One region of the Lederbergia ruris genome, then DNA from elsewhere that is predicted to be linked to it. Evidence: riboswitches for the same ligand, from Rfam matches in the RefSeq annotation. Region 1 holds a riboswitch; each other region holds the start of a gene.
What was found. Region 1 has a riboswitch for thiamine pyrophosphate ahead of tenA (thiaminase II). Riboswitches for the same ligand answer to the same signal wherever they lie in the genome.

Region 1 (7,546 bases):
TAAGGGGGAGTTTGTATCGATTATGGGTCCATCTGGTTCTGGGAAATCAACTTTACTTTACACAATTAGTGGCATGGACCGAATGACAACAGGCTCTGTTGTATTCCAAGGAAAAGAGCTTTCTTCCCTTTCGGAAAAAGAGCTGTCATCTATACGACTGCATAACATGGGGTTCATTTTTCAACATGTTCACCTTTTGAAGAACCTGAATATGTTTGATAATATCATTCTTTCGGCCTATTTGGCGAAAAAAAGAAGTCACAAAAAAATAAACGAACATGCCCTAGCACTTATGAAGCAAACAGGTATTACGGAGATTTCTAAGCATGATATGACGCAGGTATCAGGTGGTCAACTACAAAGGGTGGGAATATGCAGGGCTCTTATCAATAATCCGGACATCCTGTTTGGTGATGAACCGACAGGAGCACTTAACTCGAAAGCAGCTAGTGAAATCATGGAATTATTAACAGATATTAACCATGCGGGAACAGCCATTTTAATTGTGACGCATGATGTCAAAGTTGCTGCTAAAACCGAGCGAGTACTCTATATGTACGATGGGGTTATGATCGGTGAGAAAAGGCTCGGAAAATATGCAGGTGATGATAAGCAACGAGAAGAACGGTTATCGAATTGGTTAATGGAAATGGACTTTTAAAATAATAGTCGTAACAAAGCTGCGAGATGAAAGGAAGAAGGTGAGATTTCAATCAGCAGGGATTTTCTCATAGAAGCAGTTCCTAGTAAACGAGTAATTCTTAAGATAATAAAAAACTTGTCGGAATTCTCATATATTTGTTACATCCCCCTTTTTAAAAATGGAAAAAAATGTTAATCTATTAATATTCAGATATATATCCTGGAATAAGGTTCGAATTACACCTAAAGTACGAATGTAATTTTGAAAAGTCGTTCTTTAACATCATTTACTTTTACAAGGTAAATCCAGTTCTCAAAAAAGTCTGCAAATGTTGTTTTTCTATAAGCAAGTTCTTTACCTTCTCCTTTCGCTAATTCCATTTCTAATGCCCAAAGTTCTGCTTCCCTCTTTGTTGGAAAAGTTTTAGAAAATTTTTTTGTTCTCCTCGTTTGTATAAAGAAACTTGCGCCCGATTTTCCTCTATTTATTTTTCTGTCATATTTTGTCGCACGAGAACCTTTTAACCAGTATTGACACTAATAGGGTTGTTTGTTACGTTGGTATCAGTACATAATTTATGTACTAAAAGGTATAAGGAGTCAAGTCCACAATCTTATGTAAAATAGCCTAACAATTTTTTGGGTACCCCAAATGTATTTGGCAATCAATTGATGTAGTTAATGGCAATATATTTATTTACTTTTTGCCATAATTATACACGTGCATTTTGTCGCTTGACATGGAGCCTCTGCGAGTGTGGTATCTAGCGAAGGGCGAAAGGTTAGTAATTCTCCCTTTCGCAAGGCGAAAAGCCTACCACACACGCCACTCCATGTAAAGCGTAGCGTTATACAAATAATACACTGCCACAACTTACATTTTTAAATTGCCACCAACAAAGCAATCCGGATATTCTTATAAAATACTTCAATTATATTTGAGTATGCTCATATTCAATACATACACAAAATATGTTATAATAGGAACATGATAGAAGAATATAGACATACCAAAACCACTGTAAGCCTTCTCAACTATCATTTTGTGTTTTGTCCTAGATACAGGCGAAAAATTTTTTTGAACGAGGCGGTAGATTTAAGATTTAAGCAACTCGTTCAAAAAATTTGTGAGAAGTATGGATTCAAGATAGTCGCAATGAAGACTGATAAAGATCACTGCCACTTAATTGTGAACACACTTCCTACTTTCAGCCCAGCGGATGTCATGAACAAAGTGAAAGGAGGAACTTCAAAGATACTTCGGGAAGAATTCGCACACTTGAACAAAATGCCAAGTTTGTGGACTCGAAACTACTTTGTTTCAACTGCTGGTAATGTATCCAGTGAAACCATTAAACGATACGTTGAGATGCAACGAAAACGCTAGAGAGGGGACGAAATCAATGGGGAAATCGAATACGCCTAGTTATGTCCTTGAATTAGAACTTGATGTAAACAAGAAGGATGTTGTTATTCTCGAAAAGAAAATGCGAATAGCGAAAAACATCTATAATTCATGCCTTAGGTACGCTCTCAAACGTTTAGCTGAACTACGCTCAGACAAAGAATATCGTGAACTTGTGAAAGATAAGAAAGCTAAAGCTAGAACGAAACGGCTAAAGGAAATCGAACAGTCACACGGTTACTCTGAATACCAACTTCATGATTTCGTAAAACCAATACAAGCGAAGTATAAGAAAAATATCGGTTCCTTTGAAGCACAGAAGCTTGCCTCACGTGCATTCAATGCAGTAGAGAAATTGAAGTTTCGACAAGCACAACATGTTCACTTCAAACGACCTGAAGACGATATGTCCGTAGAGAACAAATCCAATGGTACAGGGCTTCGTTTTGATGGCGAATTTCTTCTTTGGGGAGAACAAACTCGGGTATCTAAGAAGAATCCTGTAAGTCAACCTACGAAAGGTGCTCTGAAGCTGAGGGGATTCGTGAAGCCAAATGATCTCTATGCTCAAGAATCCCTTAGTGACAGAACAAAATATTGTCGGGTTATTATGCGAGAAATCCGTGGGACAAAACGTTTCTTCGTTCAGCTGGTACAAGAAGGATTCCCTCCTGTAAAACGAGATAAAGACACTGGTTTAAAAAAACACCCTGTCGATAAGTCAGACAAACGGGTTGGCATTGATATCGGTCCATCCACCATAGCTACTGTTGGCTGAGAATTGCATTATGGATGCCAAAAAGCTTCGCCATATTGAGCGAAGAATGGATAGGTCGAAACGTGCATCCAATCCAGACAACTACAATGAAGATGGCACCATCAAACGTGGAAAAAAACTTTCTTGGAACTTTTCTAAGCGATACATGAGCTTGAAAGCCAAAAGGAAGGACATTCATAGAAAACTTGTGGCTAAGCGAAAACAAGCGCATGAAACACTTGCCAACGATATTCTTTTCCAAGGTTCGGATGTTCGAGTAGAAACCATGCGCTTTCAATCTCTTCAAAAGAAAGTGAAGAAGACGACTCGAAACAAAAAGAATGGTCGTATCAATAGGAAAAAACGGTATGGAAAGAGCCTATTGAACCATGCTCCTGCTATGTTGATAACGATACTTGACCGAAAACTTGGCTATCAAGGAAAATCGGTCAAAAAAATAGATACATATGCCACAAAAGCGAGCCAGTTCAATCATGGGACTGGTGATTATACAAAGAAACAACTCAACGAGCGTTGGAACAACATCCTAGGTTTTCCAGTCCAACGTGATATATACAGCGCTTTCCTTATTAGGAACACCAAAGATAGCCTAGATACCGTTGATGTGGGTCTTTGCAACACACAATGGGATGATTTTTTAGAACTGCACAATCGTGAGATTGCACGAATTCAACAATCATCAAGCAAGACACTCTACTGGTTTGTGAAGCCAGACAAAACGAAAAGGCTGCCGTAGCAGCCTAGGAATACAAAATCAAATTAGGTTGTCGCTTGGACTGACTGGCACCAAGAGAGTTCTCCTTAAACTCAAGTATGCGATAGTGAAGTCGATGTACGGTCTCTTTTGAGGCTAGGCATGTGTAAGCGAGCTATACGCCACGCGCTATCGTGAAAGACTTGCTAAATTCATCCAGTGCTTAGGATGCAAACTCAATCGCAAGGTTGATAAGGTACCTTTGAGAAGATGAAACGCTTGTATTCTTCGCGGCATACAGGCTGCAAGCCACCTGCTGTCTAGGTCGTGGGAACCCCACGTCTTTAGGCGTGGGAGCCGTCAGTTACGTATCAATTAGTGATTGTCACGAAGAATCGGCATACCTTTATTACAACGGAAATGATGAGGAAGTTTAAGCAGTTGGCCAATTTTCATTTCGAAAGGTGGGGATGCGAGGCTTTAGAAGTAAATGGAGAAGAAGATCACCTCTCTATTGTTTTTTCAGCAACACCCCAAGTTCAGCTATCACAGATGATTAATCACTTTAAGTTAGAAACGACGAAATCATGGAAACGAACTACGATTCACCATGATGCTGGTTTTTCACTCTGGAGTTCAGGATATATGCTAACAACTATAGGGAAGATTGGACATAATACTGTTCTTGAATATATTGTCGATCAAGGAAGAAAGGAAAATCCTTTAAACCATTGATTTAGAAAACCAGGCTCTTCAATTAGAAGATGCCTGGTTTTCTAGCTTTTCCCTTACCTCATCTGGGAGCTCTTCCCATAATACCTCTTCCCAAGTTTTGATATATTTTCCTTTCGAATCGACTCGGAGAAAAGCTAAATCCCGCAATTCCCCTCCAGCATAGAAGGTGACCGTTCGTTCTTTTCCCGATTCATCAAAACCGGAAAGCGTATAATCAAACCCGCCTGGAGAACGCGGGGTGCCTTTTTCCGTTATTTGAACGTAAATATCTTTCCTCGGAACAAGAGGATTAAATCGATCCGTAACCTCATTATGAAAAATGAGAGAGGCGGCCACCAAACTCCCAACGAGTATGAATATAGTAAGTAAACCAATGAGCCAGCTTTTCATTCGCTCCCTTCCTTTCTCCTTGTTTATTGCTAAGTTTAGCAAGGAGTTTCACAGAGAGCGATCTAGATTACTTACACATAAATTACATTTTTGTAAGGATTATAAGATTTCATACTTAGATCAGGGTTGAACTACTGGCGTTTGTTCAGATAGCCACTTTTCCTCCTGATAAGCCATCTCCCAAAAAGCTAGCTCATACTCTTTAGCGATGACAAACTGTTCTTTAATTTTCTCCTTTTCTGCCACGGTAGCAGTGGCAACGATATGATTCAATAAGTCGATTTGCTCTTGTGTGGAGGATTGGAACCATTCACTAGCATAGGTTTCAATCCATTTTTGGTAGATCGGCTCTTTGGGTGTCGCATGTTCGTATGTTTTTCCAATATCTGCATAAAGCCAATAGCAAGGTAGCATTGCAGCAATCGTTTGGGCAAAGCTGCCAGAAAGAGCGGCTCGATACAAATGGGATGTATAGGCATAGGCAGTTGGCGCTGGACGGAAGTTTTCCATTTCATCTTCTGTAATATTCAAGATTTTGGCGTGTTCCTCGTGAACGGTTAGCTCTGCCTGGGCCGTTAACTGGGCTTTTTTAGCCAATAATGCCGTATGGCTAAAGTCATCAGCCTGTGCAGCAGCCAGCGCGTGGACTTTTCCGTAATGTTTTAAGTAGTAAATATCCTGGAGAATGTAATATTTAAATTTTTCTAAAGGTAAATCTCCTTGGACGATCCCTAATACGAAGGGATGCTTCAAACTAAGCTCCCAGCTGTGTTCAGTAGCTTGTCTTAATTCCTCTGTAAAATGCATAAAAAAATCCTCCTCTAATTCATCATCGTTTCCGACTGACGGGAGAAGGGTGGTGTTTTTTCCCGAAAAGAATGCTCTGCGCTCGTAGCAAAACAAAGGGGCCTCTCAGGATAAAAATTTTCCACTTCCCTCCGCTGGTATTAACCAGTTCAGGTTCTAAGGGTCCTAAAGAATTCTTTAATCTCAGCCGCAATGGCTCCCCTAGCAGAAACAAATGATTTGATTTTTTGAAAAACTCATATCGATCTTAACATAATAAACCAGAATGTCAAATACTGGCAGAGACCGTGTGTAAAATAGCGTATGCCTTCCTGCTCATTCTGTATCTAGTAACCGGAGGCAGCAGAGGAAAGAATAAGTACAATCCAGAATCCTATTTTATATACAAACGTTAAGGTCCCTAAAATAATTCCTGTGATTGCAAATCCCTTTTTCACCGGGTTCCGCATACCGATAAATCCAAAGATGATAGCCAGTAGCCATAAAGGTAATGTAAACCAACCAATAAAAGGAATGACACCCAGAATAATACCAATAATTCCTAGTACCATTGCAGCTGTTGCAAGGCCGTTTGTTTCTTCTTTTTGAATAATTATTTTTTCTGTATTGTCCATAAACAACACTCCACTTCTCATAAATAAGTAAATTAAAAATACCATCCTTATCATAAGGTGTATTTCAGAATATTTCAATAGAATCAGAGAGATTAATAGTATAAATATCCTGGATAATATGTTTTGGTTTATATAAACCAACAATCGTCCAACAGCATGGAAATGGTTTGACTAAAGAAAAAAGGGGATATAGATGAGTATGGGAAGTAGAGGAGGGTTCGAATGTTAAGTGACAGGGAATGTGAGCAATTAGCCCTTGAAGTCGTTGAATACATGAATAATGAAAAGTTTAACGAAGTGAATGATCTTTTAAAAGAGAAGCATCCCTATAATTTAAGTGTGATCTTTCAAAGCTTACCAGAAAAATATAGAGCCCCATTTCTAGAGCATCTAGAGGATTCGATGATCGCAAGTATTATGAAGAAACTCAGTACAATGCAACAAATGGAAGCTTTGGGGAAAATTGGACCTGAGAAGGCTAACAAGATACTAACGCTGCTCGACGGAGATATTCTAGCCCATCTGTTAAAAGTATATCCAGATGCTCATTTAAAACGTTATTTATCAGGACTGGGAACAGAACAATCAGCTTTTATTCAGAAAAAACTAGGATATCCAGATGGGACTGCGGGGCGTTTAATGAGTAATCAATATATTGCTTTGCAAGAATCTCTAAATGTAGAAGAGGCAATCCTTAAAGCACGGGAATTAGCTTTTTACTCGGAAAGTTTACATTATATTTACTTGCTTAATGAAAACAAACAATTGACAGGTATCATTGCTTATAGAGATTTGGTTATAGCTGCACAAGATGAAAAGCTAAAAGACATTATGAATAGACAAATGATTTGTGTATCAGCTCTTACGAAACGAGCGGAACTTGCTCGGTTACTACAAAGGTATGATTTAAGTGCTTTACCCGTATTGGATGAGGAAAGTCGGCTTATTGGCGTCATCAAATTTGAAGATATTGTCAAGGTGCTCATTCATGAAGCAAGTGAGGACTACGGCAAGTTTTCAACGGCTAGTAAAGAAATTGATTTTCAGACTAAGCCATTAACAGCAACTCTTCGGCGATTGCCTTGGTTAGTTGCTCTTTTATTTATTGGGCTTGTTTCTGGAAGTATTATTGCGAAATTTGAAGGAACGTTAGAACAGGTCGTGGCGCTTGCCTTTTTTATGCCTCTTATTGCCGGAATGACAGGAAATACTGGTACACAATCACTGGCTGTTGTTGTAAGAGGTCTAGCTGAGCAAGAGGTTGGATTGAAAAAGGCGGCCAAGTTACTTTTACGAGAAGCATGGGCTGGAGTATTAATAGGAATCATTTGCGGGCTATCGATCGCGGTGATTGCTTATATATGGCAAGGAAATATATATCTTGGCATTGTTGTAGGAGGATCATTGTTACTAACTTTAATTATTGGCACCTTGGCTGGGACGATTATTCCCCTCCTATTATACAAATTTGGAATAGATCC
Region 2 (7,546 bases), on a different contig from region 1:
AGTCAATATGATACAGACTTATTTGTTGCGAGACGTAAGATCATAATGGTAAGTGACTTATATACCTCTTTTCATCAGGTTATGGCTAAGTTGATTCAAAAGCATGTGGATGTTTCTGAAGCTCTTATGATAGATTTAGGTTGTGGAGAAGGTTCTCATTTACAAAAGATTTTAGACGAATCCCTGAATCAGAAGTTTACAGGGATTGGCCTTGATATTTCTAAAGAAGGCGTGATAATGGCCGCCAAACATTACGAACAACCGATTTGGTTAGTCGGAGATTTGGCCTATTCACCGATCGCGGATCAATCGATTGACGTTATTCTTAATATTTTGTCCCCTTCTAATTATCAGGAATTTAAAAGGATTTTAACTCGGAATGGCCTAGTGTTAAAGGTCGTCCCTCGTACAAATTATTTAAAGGAATTACGCGAAGCTTTTTTTGTACAGGACGAAAAAAAGGAGTACAGCAACGCCGATACCATTTCTTTATTTCAAAAGCATTTCCAAGTTTTGGAGAGGTTTCACTTTCATGATACCAAAAAACTTACGAAGGACGAATTAGAGAATTTAGTTAGCATGACCCCGCTTTCATGGTCAGCAGATCCAGAACGAAAGGAAGCGTTTATGAAGCAAGAATCTTGTAACATCACGATTGATTTAGAGATTTTAGTAGGGAAGAACAACATTGAATGAGCGATGTTGTTTGCTCTTTTAAGGAGGGAAAAGGATGACAGAGACTATTTATTACAGTCAAATGGAAACTGAGGACGGGGATGTTTTCCTCGCTACAACCACGCAAGGGCTTTGTTATGTGAGTCCGCAAAATGAAGGTATGCAAGAATTAAAGAGTTGGTTGGAGCGCCATTATCCAGAAGCTCAATTAGTCAAAGATAAGGAAAAACTATCTTTTTACGAGACTCAGCTGCAAGAATTTTTAGATGGAGCACGTGAAGAATTTGCTCTACCCGTTGAATTGATTGGCACAGATTTTCAAAAAGCGGTCTGGACAGAGCTGCGAAACATCCCTTTCGGGGAAATCCATACTTATTCGCAAATTGCGGAAAGGATCGGTAATCCAAAGGCGGTTCGTGCGGTTGGAAGTGCCATCGGGGCCAACCCGCTTCTTTTCGTTGTTCCATGCCACCGAGTCGTGCGGAAAAATGGGGAAATGGGCGGTTTTCGTGGTGGACTTCCGATGAAGGAAAAACTATTGAAGTTGGAAGGACATGGATGATCTTTTTTATGGAAATATAATTAAATTTTACGAAACATTTGCTTTATTTTGAAGTCTATTGTATAGTAAGGCTAATTACATAAAAGTCCGTCCGGGTGCTTGAGGAATCAGGCTGAGATAGTAGCTATTATCCGCTACTGACCGTTAATCTGATCTGGGTAATGCCAGCGTAGAGAGTGATACATTTATCATAGGGCCCTTCTCGTCGTCTGTGCATTTTGAGACGGCTTTTTTGTATTTTCAAAAAAAGAGGGGGTTGAGGAAGGTTGAAAAAATTAAAATTTACGGATTTATTGATTACTGTCATGCTTGGGGTTGTTTTTGGAATTACGATGAAATTCTGGGATGATTTATATACCTTTATTAAGCCAATGCTGCCTATGGCTCGTCAATTAATTTACGGAATGTGGTTTATGGTCGGACCTTTTGCCTTTTTATTAATTCGGAAACCTGGTGTAGCTTTGCTAGCAAGTATTGCAGCTGCAGGTCTTTCCGCTTTTATTGGGCATGGGATCGAGGTCCTTATATACGGATTTATGCAAGGACTGGGAGCTGAATTGTTGTTTGCTGCCTTTCGTTATAAACGTTTTGGCATCATCGTCGCTGGGTTAGCAGGGGTGGCATCCTGTGCGGCTGGCTTCTTTTTAGATTGGTTTTATGGATATGCCAATTTGGAAACTTGGGCCCTGTTTGTAAAGTATGGATTGCGTGTTATTAGTGCGTTCCTATTCACTGGCATATTTGCGTATTACATTGTCAAAGCATTAGAAACAACAGGTGTGACCAATCTTATTCGCCCCGTTGCAAAAGAAGAATATACAGCACTTGATAAATAGGTAGAAAATACAGCTGTTAAAGAGAAACAGGGCTGTAAATCTGGGAGACGATCGATGATTGAACGTTAATAATGTGTCCAGAGCGATTGGGCGCCGAGTTCCAGCCCGTTAAGCGCAGATTTTCGTTAGACTGATAGATTAGAAAAAGGGAGTCGACATATGGAACAGCAACAGGAAACAAAGTCACTTGGTGTCACGAATCTTCGTTTGAAATTTCCCAATGAGCCTTCCTTCATTTTTAAGGATCTGTCTTTCTCCGTTGCACCGGGGGAGAAGGTTTTATTGCTAGGCCCAAGTGGCTGTGGGAAATCAACCTTGCTCCAAGTTTTGAGCGGAATTATACCTGATTCTATTGAAGTTCCCCTGAAATATGATTCGATCCAATTACCTGAATCATGGGGTTTTGTTTTTCAAGATCCAGATACGCAATTTTGTATGCCGTACGTGGATGAAGAGCTCGCTTTTGTATTGGAAAACTTACAGATTCCAAGGAGCGAGATGGATGGACGAATCAAAGAGGTGCTCGCGATGGTGGGATTGCAAGGACTTCCCATCCATACACAGATTCATGATTTATCGCAAGGCATGAAGCAACGATTGGCATTAGCTTCGGTATTATTACTGCAACCAGATGTCCTCTTCCTTGATGAGCCATCTGCCTTGTTAGATCCCGATGGAGTAAGCCAAATTTGGGAATCTGTTCAAGAAGTGGCGGCAGAAAAAACAGTGCTGATTGTGGAGCATAAAATTGACCAGATTGCGGATTGGGTCGATCGCGTCGTGCTTTTTAAGGATAATGGTGAAATTTTGGCAGATGGTCTGCCAGAAAACATTTTTCATTTCTACAAACAGGAACTGATTCAATACGGAATTTGGTATCCGGAGGTTTGGGAAGATTATCTTGCGTCCCCATCCTATTTAAGTTTAAAAAAGGCAAGAGGAGACGAATCCCCGTCTGCTCAACCAATGTTAGAGTTGGAGGAGTTTATCGGCTATCGAGGCAGTGAAGAAAAAATTCACATTCCAAAAGCGGCGGTTATTCCCGGGAGTTGGATTGCCATCATTGGAGAAAATGGCGCGGGAAAAAGTACGTTTCTATTAGCTTTAATGCAATTATTACGTACAACAGGCCAATATGTATTAGAGGGGAAGACAATCCAATGGAAAAAGCGAAAAAAGACATTACCGACAGGTTTATCTCTTGTTTTTCAAAATCCTGAACTTCAGTTTGTGACGAATTCGGTTGTGGATGAGCTCGCCTTTTCAGAGCGATTAAAAGGGGCAGAAGAAGATTCATTACGAAAAAAAGTTCAACAGCTTATGGATATGTTTCAGCTACCTACAAATGAAAAGCGGCATCCTTTTCAGTTATCAATGGGACAAAAGCGGCGATTAAGTGTTGCAACGGCCTTTATGTCAGGGGAAAAAATCTTGTTACTGGATGAACCGACATTTGGGCAAGACGCGAAAAACACCTTTATGATCTTGCGACAGTTGGAGGAGTTACGGAGAGAGGGGACGACGATCATGATGGTGACGCATGATGAGCAGATTGTGGAACATTTTGTCACCGAGGTTTGGACGATTGATCAAGGAGCATTAGTGGATGTTTCCAAACGAATTCCCCAACAGTTTAAGCGAAAGGAGCGATTACATGCAGGAGCTATTTACTCCAGTTAAAGAAACGTGGCTTTATCGTGTGAATCCTGCTGTAAAATTTGTTCTCTTTTTTCTTTTGTTACTCATCGTTCTCTTTCAGCGCAACCTTGCATTTGTTTTTCACTTAACACTTTTATATGGAATCCTTCTATACGGATGGAGCGGCTATTCTTGGAAGAAATTGGGCCTATTTTCCATACCGATGGTTCTTTCTTTTATTTCATCTGCGGTGACGATGACTTTATTTGGAAAAGGAGTGCACGTGTGGTGGACCTGGGGACTTATTAAAATCTCAGAAGAGAGTCTCAATTATGGTTTGTTATTGGGCTGCAAAACCCTTTGCTTTGGGATCATTAGTTTAACATTCTTATTAACCACCCGGCCGATCATGCTGTTTTATGCTCTGATGCAGCAATGCAAGCTTGCGCCAAAGTATGCCTATAGCTTTATTGCTTCCGTCCGGTTGTTGCCGATGATAGTGGATGAATTAAGGACTCGCTCAGATGCCTTAAAGGTAAGGGGCGTTCATTTTTCAAAGGGGATAAAAGGAGGATTAGCGCGTTTGCGCCTTTACATGATCCCCTTATTTGCTCAAAGCATCCGGCGTGCCCAAAGAGTCGCTGTTGCGATGGAAGCGAAAAGATTTCAAATGAGTGCAAAGCGAACATATTATTATCCTACTGTTTATACAAAAGTGGATATTGTATTTCTTACAGCTGTTGCCATCTCATTGTTCTCAGCTTATTTTTTAATGGGAATGATCCCGTACAAATCTCTGACAAAATGGCTACTCCCGGCGTTACCACTGTAAACTACAAGCAGGAGTGTGCATTTTTTTGTGGATGGTGGCTATATACAGTCTTTCCACATTTGTATTCATTGGCAATCAATATTAAAATGAATACAGATGTTTTAGAGGATGTTCAAAAAGGGAGGATCAAAAGCTACATTCGCGACCTTCTGTTTATCCTCCTTTTTGAACCCGCAGTTTAGGAAAATGAGGTGGAAAGACGATGATTACATTAAAAACAGAAAGAGAAATACAGTTAATGCATGAAGCAGGTAAACTGTTGGCTGCTTGTCATAAAGAGATTGCGAAGTTAATTAAGCCAGGAGTTACGACAACAGAAATAGATCAGTTTGTGGAGAAGTTTTTGGCGGACCATGGAGCCACTCCTGAACAAAAGGGGTATAAGGGATATCAATACGCCACTTGCGCGTCTGTCAATGATGAAATCTGTCATGGTTTCCCACGTGAAACCCCCCTTAAAGAAGGAGACATTGTGACCATTGACATGGTGGTGAATCTTAATGGCGCCTTAGCTGATTCAGCATGGAGTTATGCAGTTGGGGAAGTCTCTGAAAAGACGAAGAAGTTATTAGAAGTGACTAAAAATGCCTTAAATAAAGGAATTGAACAGGCTGTGATTGGCAATCGTGTGGGTGATATTGGTCATGCGATTCAGTCTTACGTAGAGCCACAAGGATTTTCCGTTGTTCGAGAATTTACCGGGCATGGAATTGGTCCGACTTTACACGAAGCGCCGCAAATTCTTCATTATGGTCCAGCGGGGAAAGGTTTGCGCTTAAAAGAAGGCATGGTCATCACAATTGAGCCAATGGTCAATGAAGGTGTCTGGCAATCCAAAATGGATAATAACGGTTGGACAGCAAGGACAATGGATGGAAAACGCTCTGCCCAATATGAACACACATTAGCAATCACAAAAAATGGTCCTTTAATCCTCACAGAACAATAAGTGAAAAAAAGTCACATAGCAGCTACATCAAGCTCTATGTGACCTTTTTGTTTGTTTTTGGTGAATTTCGGTTACATAGGGTGATTCTTAACGCCCGGAATGAGATGAAATCTTCAAAAGTGGTCATATAAAGCGATTCAAAGTGCCCAAAATGGAGGAGGAAATTGGAAAGTGGTCATATAAGCGGGTTCAAAATACCCGAAATAAAAGAGAATCTCCAAAGTGGTCATATAGGTAAGTTAGGAAATTTAAATACGCTTTCCGGTTTCGTTTAAAACCACAAAAGCAGCCGCTATGACGGACTGCTTTTTAGACTTTTTTACTCGGTTAAAATCATGACGTCATGCGCATCAATGGATACGGTTCCTTTGACTGTTTCTCCGGTGAGGAGATTGCGTTTTTGGGCGCTTCCCAATTCGAATTGGCTTGTTGTATCGTTATGGTTCATAACAAATAAATAAGTTTGATCTGCTTTTACCCTTTGGGAAACTTCCACACTAGGATCGGAAGCTAGGAGCGGTTTTATTTCTTTGTCCATACATAGATCCGCCATGAAATCCTGTAAGAATTTGCTATCGGGACTGGAGGCAATGTACCACGCTTCCCCTGCGCCGAATTTATTTTTGGTCACTACTGGCATCCCTTTGTAGAAATCATCTCCATATTCAGCGACAACCTCTGCTCCTTCAGGGTGGATGAGATCGAAGAGAATATTACATGGGTATTCTCCCTCTAAATGGTCGGTTTTCTCTTTGATGATGATGCGATTATACACATCTGGATGAAGAGCATCAATTTCTTCCGACCAAATGCCCAATAGCTTTCTCAGTTTTCCCGGATAGCCGCCTGTTGTCACGAGATCGTGTTCATCGACAATGCCACTAAAGAAGGTCGTCACAAAAGTACCACCGTCGGCGACGAATTTTTCTAGTTTTTCATGATAATTCCCTTTGACCATGTATAGAACAGGGGCAATGACAAGGTCATATTTGGATAAATCTTCGTCAACACCAATCATATCGACCTGAATGTTCTGTTGATAAAGGGCATCATAATATTTATGGACTTCCTTCACATAATCTAATGCTACGGATGGACCACTTGTTAAATCAATGCCCCAACGGTTTTCCAAATCAAAGACAATCGCTGTTTTCGCTTCCACGCGGGCATCAATGATGTGATCAGAAAGTTGTCCTAATTCTTTTCCTAAAGCAGCTGTTTCCCGGAAAACACGGGTATGCTCATGACCAACATGTTCGATCACAGCCCCATGAAATTTCTCTGTTGCCCCAATGGAACGACGTAATTGGAAAAACAGCACCGTATCAGCTCCGCGTGCAACCGCCTGATAGCTCCATAATCTCATCACACCTGGACGCTTAAGAGAATTATAGGCTTGCCAATTTTGTTGACTTGGTGTTTGTTCCATCAGCATGAAAGGCTTGCCACTTTTGAGCGATCTCATCAGATCATGCGTCATCGCTGTCATGCTGATGGGCGTGTCAATGGAAGGGTAATTATCCCACGAAACAACATCCATTTCTTTACCCCATTTGAAATAATCTAATTCTGGATAAAGCCCCATTAAATTTGTGGTAATCGGAATATCTGGAGTATGCTTACGAATGGCATCCCTTTCAATTTTAAAACATTCTAGTAAACTATCAGATTGGAAACGGCGATAGTCAAGAGAGATTCCCTGAAAGTTGGTACGGTTTCCATCCCATTCTTCACTCAAGGCGTTCGGTGGAACAATTTCATCCCAATCGTAAAAAGTATGGCCCCAAAACGCGGTATTCCAAGATTGATTCACCGCTTCAATCGACTGATAGTGTTCCTTTAGCCAATGACGGAAAGATTCCGTACAGTTATCACAATAGCAATATCCACCATATTCATTATTCACATGCCAAACCAAAACGGCCGGATGATCCTTATATCGTTCAGCTAGTTTTTCCGCCATTCTTTCTGAGTACTTGCGAAAGGTTGGGCTATTCGGGCAAGAGTTATGCCTTCCTCCAAACTTTCGCTTCCTGCCATTGTAATCCACCCGT
Region 3 (7,546 bases), on a different contig from region 1:
GGCCTCAGGTAATTTTGAATACAATGGAAAAAGCGCAAGACATCTTAATAACGATGGAAATATTGAAAGGAAATTGTGGGGTTCTTCTTTAGTTATTGAGAAAAAAGCCGAGGGGGCAAAACGTACTGTTGCAGTGGGAAGTTACAAGTATCCAGAAGTGTATTCACGTGTATACTTCGAAGCAACATTTGGAATCAGATGGCTGGGAGTTACAATGAAAAGTGGTACATTTGAAGCTTATGTTGGTGGGACTTATGCAGGGAGCGTATATGGAGGATTAAGGGCTATATAAGTTTAAAAAATAATCATTATAGTGAGATTGTTTTAGAGTTTTTTTCTACAAACAAAAATCGAGTAGGAGAGGGTGATTAACCCTCGACCTCTCACACCACTTATCCCGACTTCTAAATTATTCCGACTTTATAAGTTAGCCATTAAAACCAAAAGGTCTTTATACGTTTTTGATGACTCATAGCTTAAAAGGTCGGAATAATTATTTTTATAATAAACCATAAAGACTTTTGATTAATTCATCATCATTCTGCCATAAAGTAACTTTCTGATTCTGTGACAGTGGATTTAGGCTACTTGTTGCTTTTTCTATAGCATCCCGTTTCATTTGTGTATCCGTATATGAATAAATCTTAATTGTTTCCAACTGTGCATCCCCCGACCATTCCGATAAGAGTACAAGCGGCATTCCACCGCGGTAAAGATACATTGCTCTGGAATGACAAAATATCTGACGGAGATCGTTCTTGTCACATGCTTTTGGCACGAAAAGGACTGGTTAGAAACGTATTTCAAGCAGTCCTTCAGCCCTAAAATAAGTATGAAGTTTTCTAAGTACCGTTACCACATAACCCATACTTTTTTGACGATAGTCAAACATGTCAACAATGAAACTGCGAATATCTGTTGGTAACACACTCTTTATAGAATGGTGTCCCTGTGTGAACAAAAATAGGAAGTACCTCTCGATAATGGATTTATATATCTTTTTTGTTTATAAAGACTTTCCATTCAAAACTACCAGTTTTGTACAACCTATTAAGGACTTCGAGACCTCATATACGCCAACGAAAGGTCTTTCGTGATATATTACCATTTAAAAATAGTTCCATTAAACCCAGGCTTGCCCTTATTCTTTTTAACCTTTTTATACGCTCTGTTTTGGTTGTCACGGTTAATGGCTTCCCAAACCAGTTCCGTCATTCTCCTATCTCTTCTTCCAAGTTCGCCCTAAAGCATACTACACGTTTCCTTCATATTTTCAGATTCCATCCTATCTTTTGGAAAACAGCCGTCTTTAGATGTTGTCTGTGGTTGCCGCATGCCTTATACCTCCTTTGGTTCCAAGATTCCTATTGTTCGATCCTTCGTTTGGTAGACTACTATAACCTCTGCTGACTTCTTACAATTCACAATATCATCACTGATATCGTTGTTCCTTTAAGGAATTCCTCCTCTTTTCAGTAACCCTTGTAAGAGCTCCCTGGGGAAGAGCTATAACCTTCCACCATGTAACTGCTGTATTTACTGTATGAAATTCGTGCAGTATTGGACTTTGTTTTGTTCGGCAAACTCGGCCATTCCAATTCAGCCTTGTATACATTTTCTATTCGTCAGTTTGGGATTTTGCCTTCGGCTTCCTTCAGATTCCACCTCGCGATGGACATCCATGCCGTCAGCTAACATTTCCTAATGTCAAGCCTGTAGTGGACTTTCACCACCAAGTTATAGCCCATGCTGGGCGCACCGACAAAAAATGCACCTCTTATTTGAGATGCATTTTGACGTTTTTAACCGAGTAATTTTGCTGTTAAAGCTTTAGCCTTTACAATATCCTTTGTACCATGTACCAAGATGCGTCCATCTTTAAAGAGTACCATGCGATGGTCAAGATATTGGCAAGCAATTAAATGTTCATTATAGATAAGTTTGCTAACAACTGACTGAATGGCAGTAGCTAGGGGCCTTAATTCTAGTTTTCTCATATGCGGAATCGTTAATTGTACCGTATCACGACCGCATAATACCGCAGCCCTCGTTTGACGATCGTCTGATAAGAAAGGATAGGTAGCCTGATCACAACAGCTTGGACAATTTGGACGCTTAAGTGTCGTCACATTAATTGCTGCATGTTCCCCTGTCCAGAGGTCAAACGATTTTAGCTTCAAATCTACTTCTGCTCCCACAATATATTGAAATACATTGGTAACTTGATGGGCGGCAACCACCTGAACAATCGGACTTATGACCCCTGATGTGTCACATGTGAGCGTATGGGGAGGAAGCGCATCTAGTAAACAGTGCAGACAAGGTTGATCCCCAAATCCAATCGGATAAATCATTCCATAACTCGCCACAATCGCCCCCATGAAAAAAGGGATATCTGCTTTTCTTGTTGCATCATTCACTAACAGTCTTGTCTCAATATTGTCGGTAGCATCGACAACTAACGTTTTTCCCTCTACTAGCTTCTCTACATTTTTAGCTGTCACATCCGCAATAAACGTTTCGACCTCTATCATGCTATTGATCTCACTTATTCGTTTCTTTGCGGCAACCGCTTTGGGTAGTTGATCTAGGACATCCTGTTCTTTATACAGTTGCTGCCTCTGAAGATTACTCCAATCTAAAATATCTCGATCGACAATGGTTAATTTTCCGACGCCAGCTCGAGCAAGCATTTCGGAATTCGCCGATCCAAGTGCCCCAGCTCCAATAATTAAAACATGAGCATCTTGGATTTTCTTTTGTCCTTCCTCTCCAATCGGTTGGAATAATTGCTGTTTTTCATAGCGACTATTCATGTAGGGAGTAATCCCTCCATCGGACTACTGGCTATCCCATAATCACGTTCCTCGATTCTGCCGGCTTCATATCCAATACGGCCCGCCTTAATGGCTAAATTCATCGCTTCCGCCATTTTCACAGGATCTTTCGCACCGGATACGGCTGTATTTAGTAAAACTGCATCCGCACCAAGCTCCATGGCATAGCATGCGTCCTTTGGTGATCCAATGCCTGCATCAATGATAACTGGTACTTGAGCTTGCTCTATAATTAGTTGCAAATTCAACGGATTCAAAATGCCTTTTCCCGAACCAATCGGGGATGCTCCCGGCATAATAGCATGAACTCCTAGCTCCTCTATTCTTTTAGCAAGAACGACATCATCCGAAGTATAGGTTAAAACGGTAAACCCTTCTTCAAGAAGCATTTCCGATGCCCTTAATGTTTCGACTGGATCGGGTAAAAGTGATTTTTCACAGCCAATGATTTCAACCTTTACCATATCGCATAAGCCAGAAGCCTTCGCTAATTTAGCCGTTCTCACCGCTTCTTCTGCTGTTTTCGCACCTGCCGTGTTTGGGAGAAGAGTGTATTGGGACAAGTCCAGCATTTCTAAAAAATTAGGTTGGGACGGTTCAAACACATTCATTCTTCTTAATGCGAAAGTTAAGATTTCCGCCTCAGAAACTTTAACAGCCTCTTTTTGTATTGCAAATGATGGATATTTTCCTGTACCTAATAAAAGTCTGGATGTAAAACTTTTTTCTCCTATTTTTAGTGAACTCATCTTCATCCTCCTCCTACAAAATGGATCATTTCTATTTCATCCCGCTCATGAATCGCACGTTGATATTCCTCTTTGGGAACAATTTCCCGATTGACTTCCACAATTACAACCCTTTCAGACAGTGTCAAATGTTCTAGAAGTTGTTGGACACTCTGGATGTTTTTTGGCAGTTGATAAGATTGTCCATTTAAAATAATCTCCATCCAAGATTCATTTCCTTTCATCAACTATTAATTTAGCGCTTGACAGGCATGATAATATTGTTCTGCCATTCTTGCAGGCTCGTGTGCTTCAAATATTGTCGACATGACCGCAAATCCTTTAATACCTAGTTTGGCTAAAGTTTGCAGATGTTCAGGCTTGATTCCGCCAATCGCATATACATCGATTGGTACTTGATCAGTGATCGCCTTAAGCGTTTGAACTCCTCGGGCTGGAACTCCTGGCTTGCAGTTTGTTGGGAACACATGACCATACAGCAGCCAATCAGCTGCAGAATGGCTTGCCTCGAAAGCCTCTTGTTCAGAATGAATCGATTTTCCAATTTGAAGATGTGGAAAATTATTTTTTACTTCTTGAACATCTAAACCATGACCCGGTAACTGCACCTTGGGAATATCCATCACAACCGCAACATCTACCCGATCATTGACCACTAACTTCTCTCTTTGTACTCCAGCTGCGATGACATGTTCAAGCAAGCGGATTTGTTCTCGAACTGTTTTCGATCGCTCTCTAATGATAAAGAAATCAACATACGGATCCATTTCAATCATATGTTGAGCTAAGGTATTAACATCCAAGCAGTCATTCGTGACAACCAATCTCTTCAATACAACCCTCCTTAACAATACAAAAACCACTTTCCAACAGTAGGGAAAGTGGTAGATGAAAAGCCCCGCTTACTCAGCAAAAGGCTGATCCATGACGGGTTGTTCGCTATTCCACACTTCCCTACGCAGGCACCAACCTGTTCAGGTTATAAGGGTATCAGAGTTCCACTCTTCTCTCAGTCCTTTTCAAGGATTCCCCTAGTGATTTTTTATATGAAATTATGATACTCACCAATATACTAGCATAAAGAATAACTAAATGTAAGGGGTTCAATATAGAGCCATTAATATGATACTTATTTTCTATCCCCCTCAAGAATTGATTTATTCAAACGTTTGTTCGATTACCAGTCTTTCTTCCAGATGTCACCGTTTATTTTAGATAAATAAATATAATATTGCTTCTAATTCATTTCCACTCCTGCCGGATTGGCATCGACAATCCATTTCGTATAATCGGTTATGATTCCATCTACTCCCAGGTTAAGGGCCTTCTGCATTTTTCTTGGATCGCGAATGGTCCAAGCCATTACCTTTTTATCTCTTTTATGAATTTCTTCCACATCTCTTGGTCGTAAGTAGTGAATGTTATAATTCACATAGGTTGCATAATCGGCAATGTCATCTAATTGTTGACTTGAAAGTGGATGCTCAGCTCTTGAAACAAGTACGGCCACTGGAATTTTCGGGAGTAACTCGTGCATTTTCTTCATCGATTCAAAATTCATAGATTGGATGATTACATTATTTGTATTATTATATTGCTCAATAAGTTCGGCAAGGATTTCCTCAATCCCTGCATTGGCTTCTGGCTCCTTAATTTCAATAATAATCCCAATTTGGTGGAGCATAGTGTCCAATAGCTCCTCTAGCGTAATGATTTTTTCCCCTTTAAAAGAAGCATTAAATTTGCTTCCCGCATCTAATTCCTTTAATTCTTCTAATGTAAAATTTCGAACATATCCTGACCCATTGGTTGTTCGGTTCACTTTATCATCATGAATAATAACAAGTTGATTATCTTTTGATAAATGAATATCCAGCTCAATATAATCCATTCCATGATCAACGGCCTTCTGAAAAGCAGCCATCGTATTCTCAGGAGCATAACCTGAGGCGCCACGATGGGCAACACTTATCGTCCCTTGCAATTCAAAACTGGTATTTGGCTTTTCTGTAAAACCGATTAGGAGAGTGAGACTCGCAATTCCAATGATTGCAAGCATGTATGCTTTAAGTGCTCTTGGTGTGATTCTCATGAAACTCCCCCTACCCTTTATTTGTAAACGCTTTCTAATATTATTGTATCATATTTTTCGCCAAAATGCTCCACTCTTTCAATAAATTCCCTTTAAAATAAGCCTATTTTTTTCTACGAAACTCCGTATCTTTTTGCAAATGAAGCGACCAAGGGAATCAGCCCAAGGTTCGCTTAGTTGAATGCATTTAACACAGAATAATGTTCTAATGAGATATCCAACTTTTCATTCTGTGCCAGTTTTGCTAGCTGAGCACCGAGATAGGGGCCAACGGTTAAACCGCTTGAGCCAAGTCCGTTTGCGAGATAAATCCCTTCATAATCGGGAAGCGCCCCGATGATAGGTAAGAATCCAGGTGTAAAAGGCCGAAACCCCACTTTCACATCAAGGAAGTAACTTTGTGATAAACCTGGTGCTACTTCTAAAGCTTTTTCAAAAATTTCATGCATACCTGAAACAGTCGGAGTTACATCAAAACCTGTATGATTTTCGTGTGTAACACCTACGGCGATTCTTCCATCAGAAAATGGCACCAGATAATGAACCCCTGGGGGCATAATAACAGGCCAATCTTTTGTGCTCTCATTTTTTACTTGCATATGAATAATTTGGCCCTTTTGAAAATCAACATTCATTTGAATATCCAGCGGTTCCAATAATCCCTTCGCCCATGCCCCGTTTGTCACCAAAACAGCATGACAAAGGAATTCCATTTCATCTACACGAACACTGACGATTTTCTTTCCACTCACTTGTAAACGGGCATTTCCTCGTACAATCGTCGCACCATTTCTCTCTGCCGCTCGTAATAACGCATCGCGAATGGATCCACCATCAACGCGAGCTGCTCCACTTACATACACGGCCCCATATCCATCCGCAAGTGGCGGGAACATTTTTTTCGCTTCTTCTGCTGTTAAGAGCTGCACATCGCCAATCTCTGGTGCATCTTTTCGTCGCTCGATCGCTCTCATCTGCATTGCTTGTAATTTGTATGGATCCGTATGTATACTTAGGGCGCCAACTTGAGCATAACCAGTGTCGGTCTCCCCTTCGTTTTCAAGTTCTGTAATCAATTGTGGATAATAAGTCGCTCCAGACTTAGCAAGCTGATACCATGCTTGATTGCGACGCTGAGATAACCATGGGCAAACAATTCCAGCTGCTGCCTGTGTCGCTTGTCCTTCGTCTTTTCGATCAATGACCGTCACATCAGCCCCTGATTTGGCTAAATGATACGCTGTAGAAGCACCAAGAATCCCGGCGCCAACGACGATATATTTTTTCATAAGAATATCCTCCTGCCCCAATTTTAAAGGTTATGGAGATGAGATATCAAGAGGGGCGGCTATCTATTTTTTGACCTGGACGGTCAAATTCCTAACAGAAAAGAAAGAGATATCCGCGAGGCAATCTTCTTTTGCCTTTCGAATATCCCTTCTACATTTAAATATACCTTTTGGGCAATCCTCTATTAATTTACGCCCACCACATCTCGGCTGGCTGTTCTTTAATTAAGACGGATTGCAGGTTGCTAACTGCGCGTTGGAATCCCTCTTCAATAGACATAAGTGGATCTTCATGTTCAATCGAAACAACATAGTCATAACCATATAAACGAAGGGCACTCATCATATCAGACCATTCTTTCACATCATGACCACAGCCAACAGAACGGAATGTCCATGCTCTTGTTTGCATTTTGTCATAGGGTTGCATATCTAAATAACCATGCATGTTTAGATTATCTGGATCAATGTAAGTATCTTTTGCATGGAAGTGATGGATGGCATTTTTCTCACCAAGAATTTTGATAGCAGCTACTGGGTCAATGCCTTGCCACCACATATGACTTGGATCGAGGTTCG

Region 2: linked by a shared signal. The riboswitch ahead of KI363_RS14375 (ECF transporter S component) and the one ahead of tenA (thiaminase II) in region 1 are both predicted to bind thiamine pyrophosphate.
Region 3: linked by a shared signal. The riboswitch ahead of KI363_RS02880 (thiamine phosphate synthase) and the one ahead of tenA (thiaminase II) in region 1 are both predicted to bind thiamine pyrophosphate.

The regions. Positions count from the first base shown of each region.
Region 1 covers NZ_BORB01000034.1:31,240-38,785, reverse strand. Annotated here, with positions in the region: gene KI363_RS16610 (ABC transporter ATP-binding protein) at 1-661, shown strand, start outside; gene tnpA (IS200/IS605 family transposase) at 1,631-2,029, shown strand; gene KI363_RS16600 (hypothetical protein) at 2,046-2,825, shown strand; gene KI363_RS16595 (hypothetical protein) at 2,836-3,561, shown strand; partial or broken gene tnpA (IS200/IS605 family transposase) at 3,892-4,254, shown strand; gene KI363_RS16585 (YxeA family protein) at 4,273-4,644, opposite strand; gene tenA (thiaminase II) at 4,765-5,451, opposite strand; TPP riboswitch at 5,561-5,664, opposite strand; gene KI363_RS16575 (hypothetical protein) at 5,778-6,065, opposite strand; gene mgtE (magnesium transporter) at 6,288-7,546, shown strand, end outside.
Region 2 covers NZ_BORB01000026.1:48,849-56,394, reverse strand. Annotated here, with positions in the region: gene KI363_RS14385 (putative RNA methyltransferase) at 1-696, shown strand, start outside; gene KI363_RS14380 (methylated-DNA--[protein]-cysteine S-methyltransferase) at 731-1,237, shown strand; TPP riboswitch at 1,319-1,430, shown strand; gene KI363_RS14375 (ECF transporter S component) at 1,504-2,073, shown strand; gene KI363_RS14370 (ABC transporter ATP-binding protein) at 2,233-3,753, shown strand; gene KI363_RS14365 (energy-coupling factor transporter transmembrane component T family protein) at 3,728-4,543, shown strand; gene map (type I methionyl aminopeptidase) at 4,746-5,492, shown strand; gene KI363_RS14355 (beta-galactosidase) at 5,812-7,546, opposite strand, start outside.
Region 3 covers NZ_BORB01000003.1:92,298-99,843, reverse strand. Annotated here, with positions in the region: gene KI363_RS02905 (hypothetical protein) at 1-292, shown strand, start outside; gene KI363_RS02900 (hypothetical protein) at 500-700, opposite strand; gene KI363_RS02895 (ThiF family adenylyltransferase) at 1,803-2,816, opposite strand; gene KI363_RS02890 (thiazole synthase) at 2,813-3,586, opposite strand; gene thiS (sulfur carrier protein ThiS) at 3,589-3,789, opposite strand; gene KI363_RS02880 (thiamine phosphate synthase) at 3,817-4,419, opposite strand; TPP riboswitch at 4,521-4,629, opposite strand; gene KI363_RS02875 (glycerophosphodiester phosphodiesterase) at 4,824-5,678, opposite strand; gene KI363_RS02870 (NAD(P)/FAD-dependent oxidoreductase) at 5,852-6,967, opposite strand; gene KI363_RS02865 (sugar phosphate isomerase/epimerase family protein) at 7,158-7,546, opposite strand, start outside.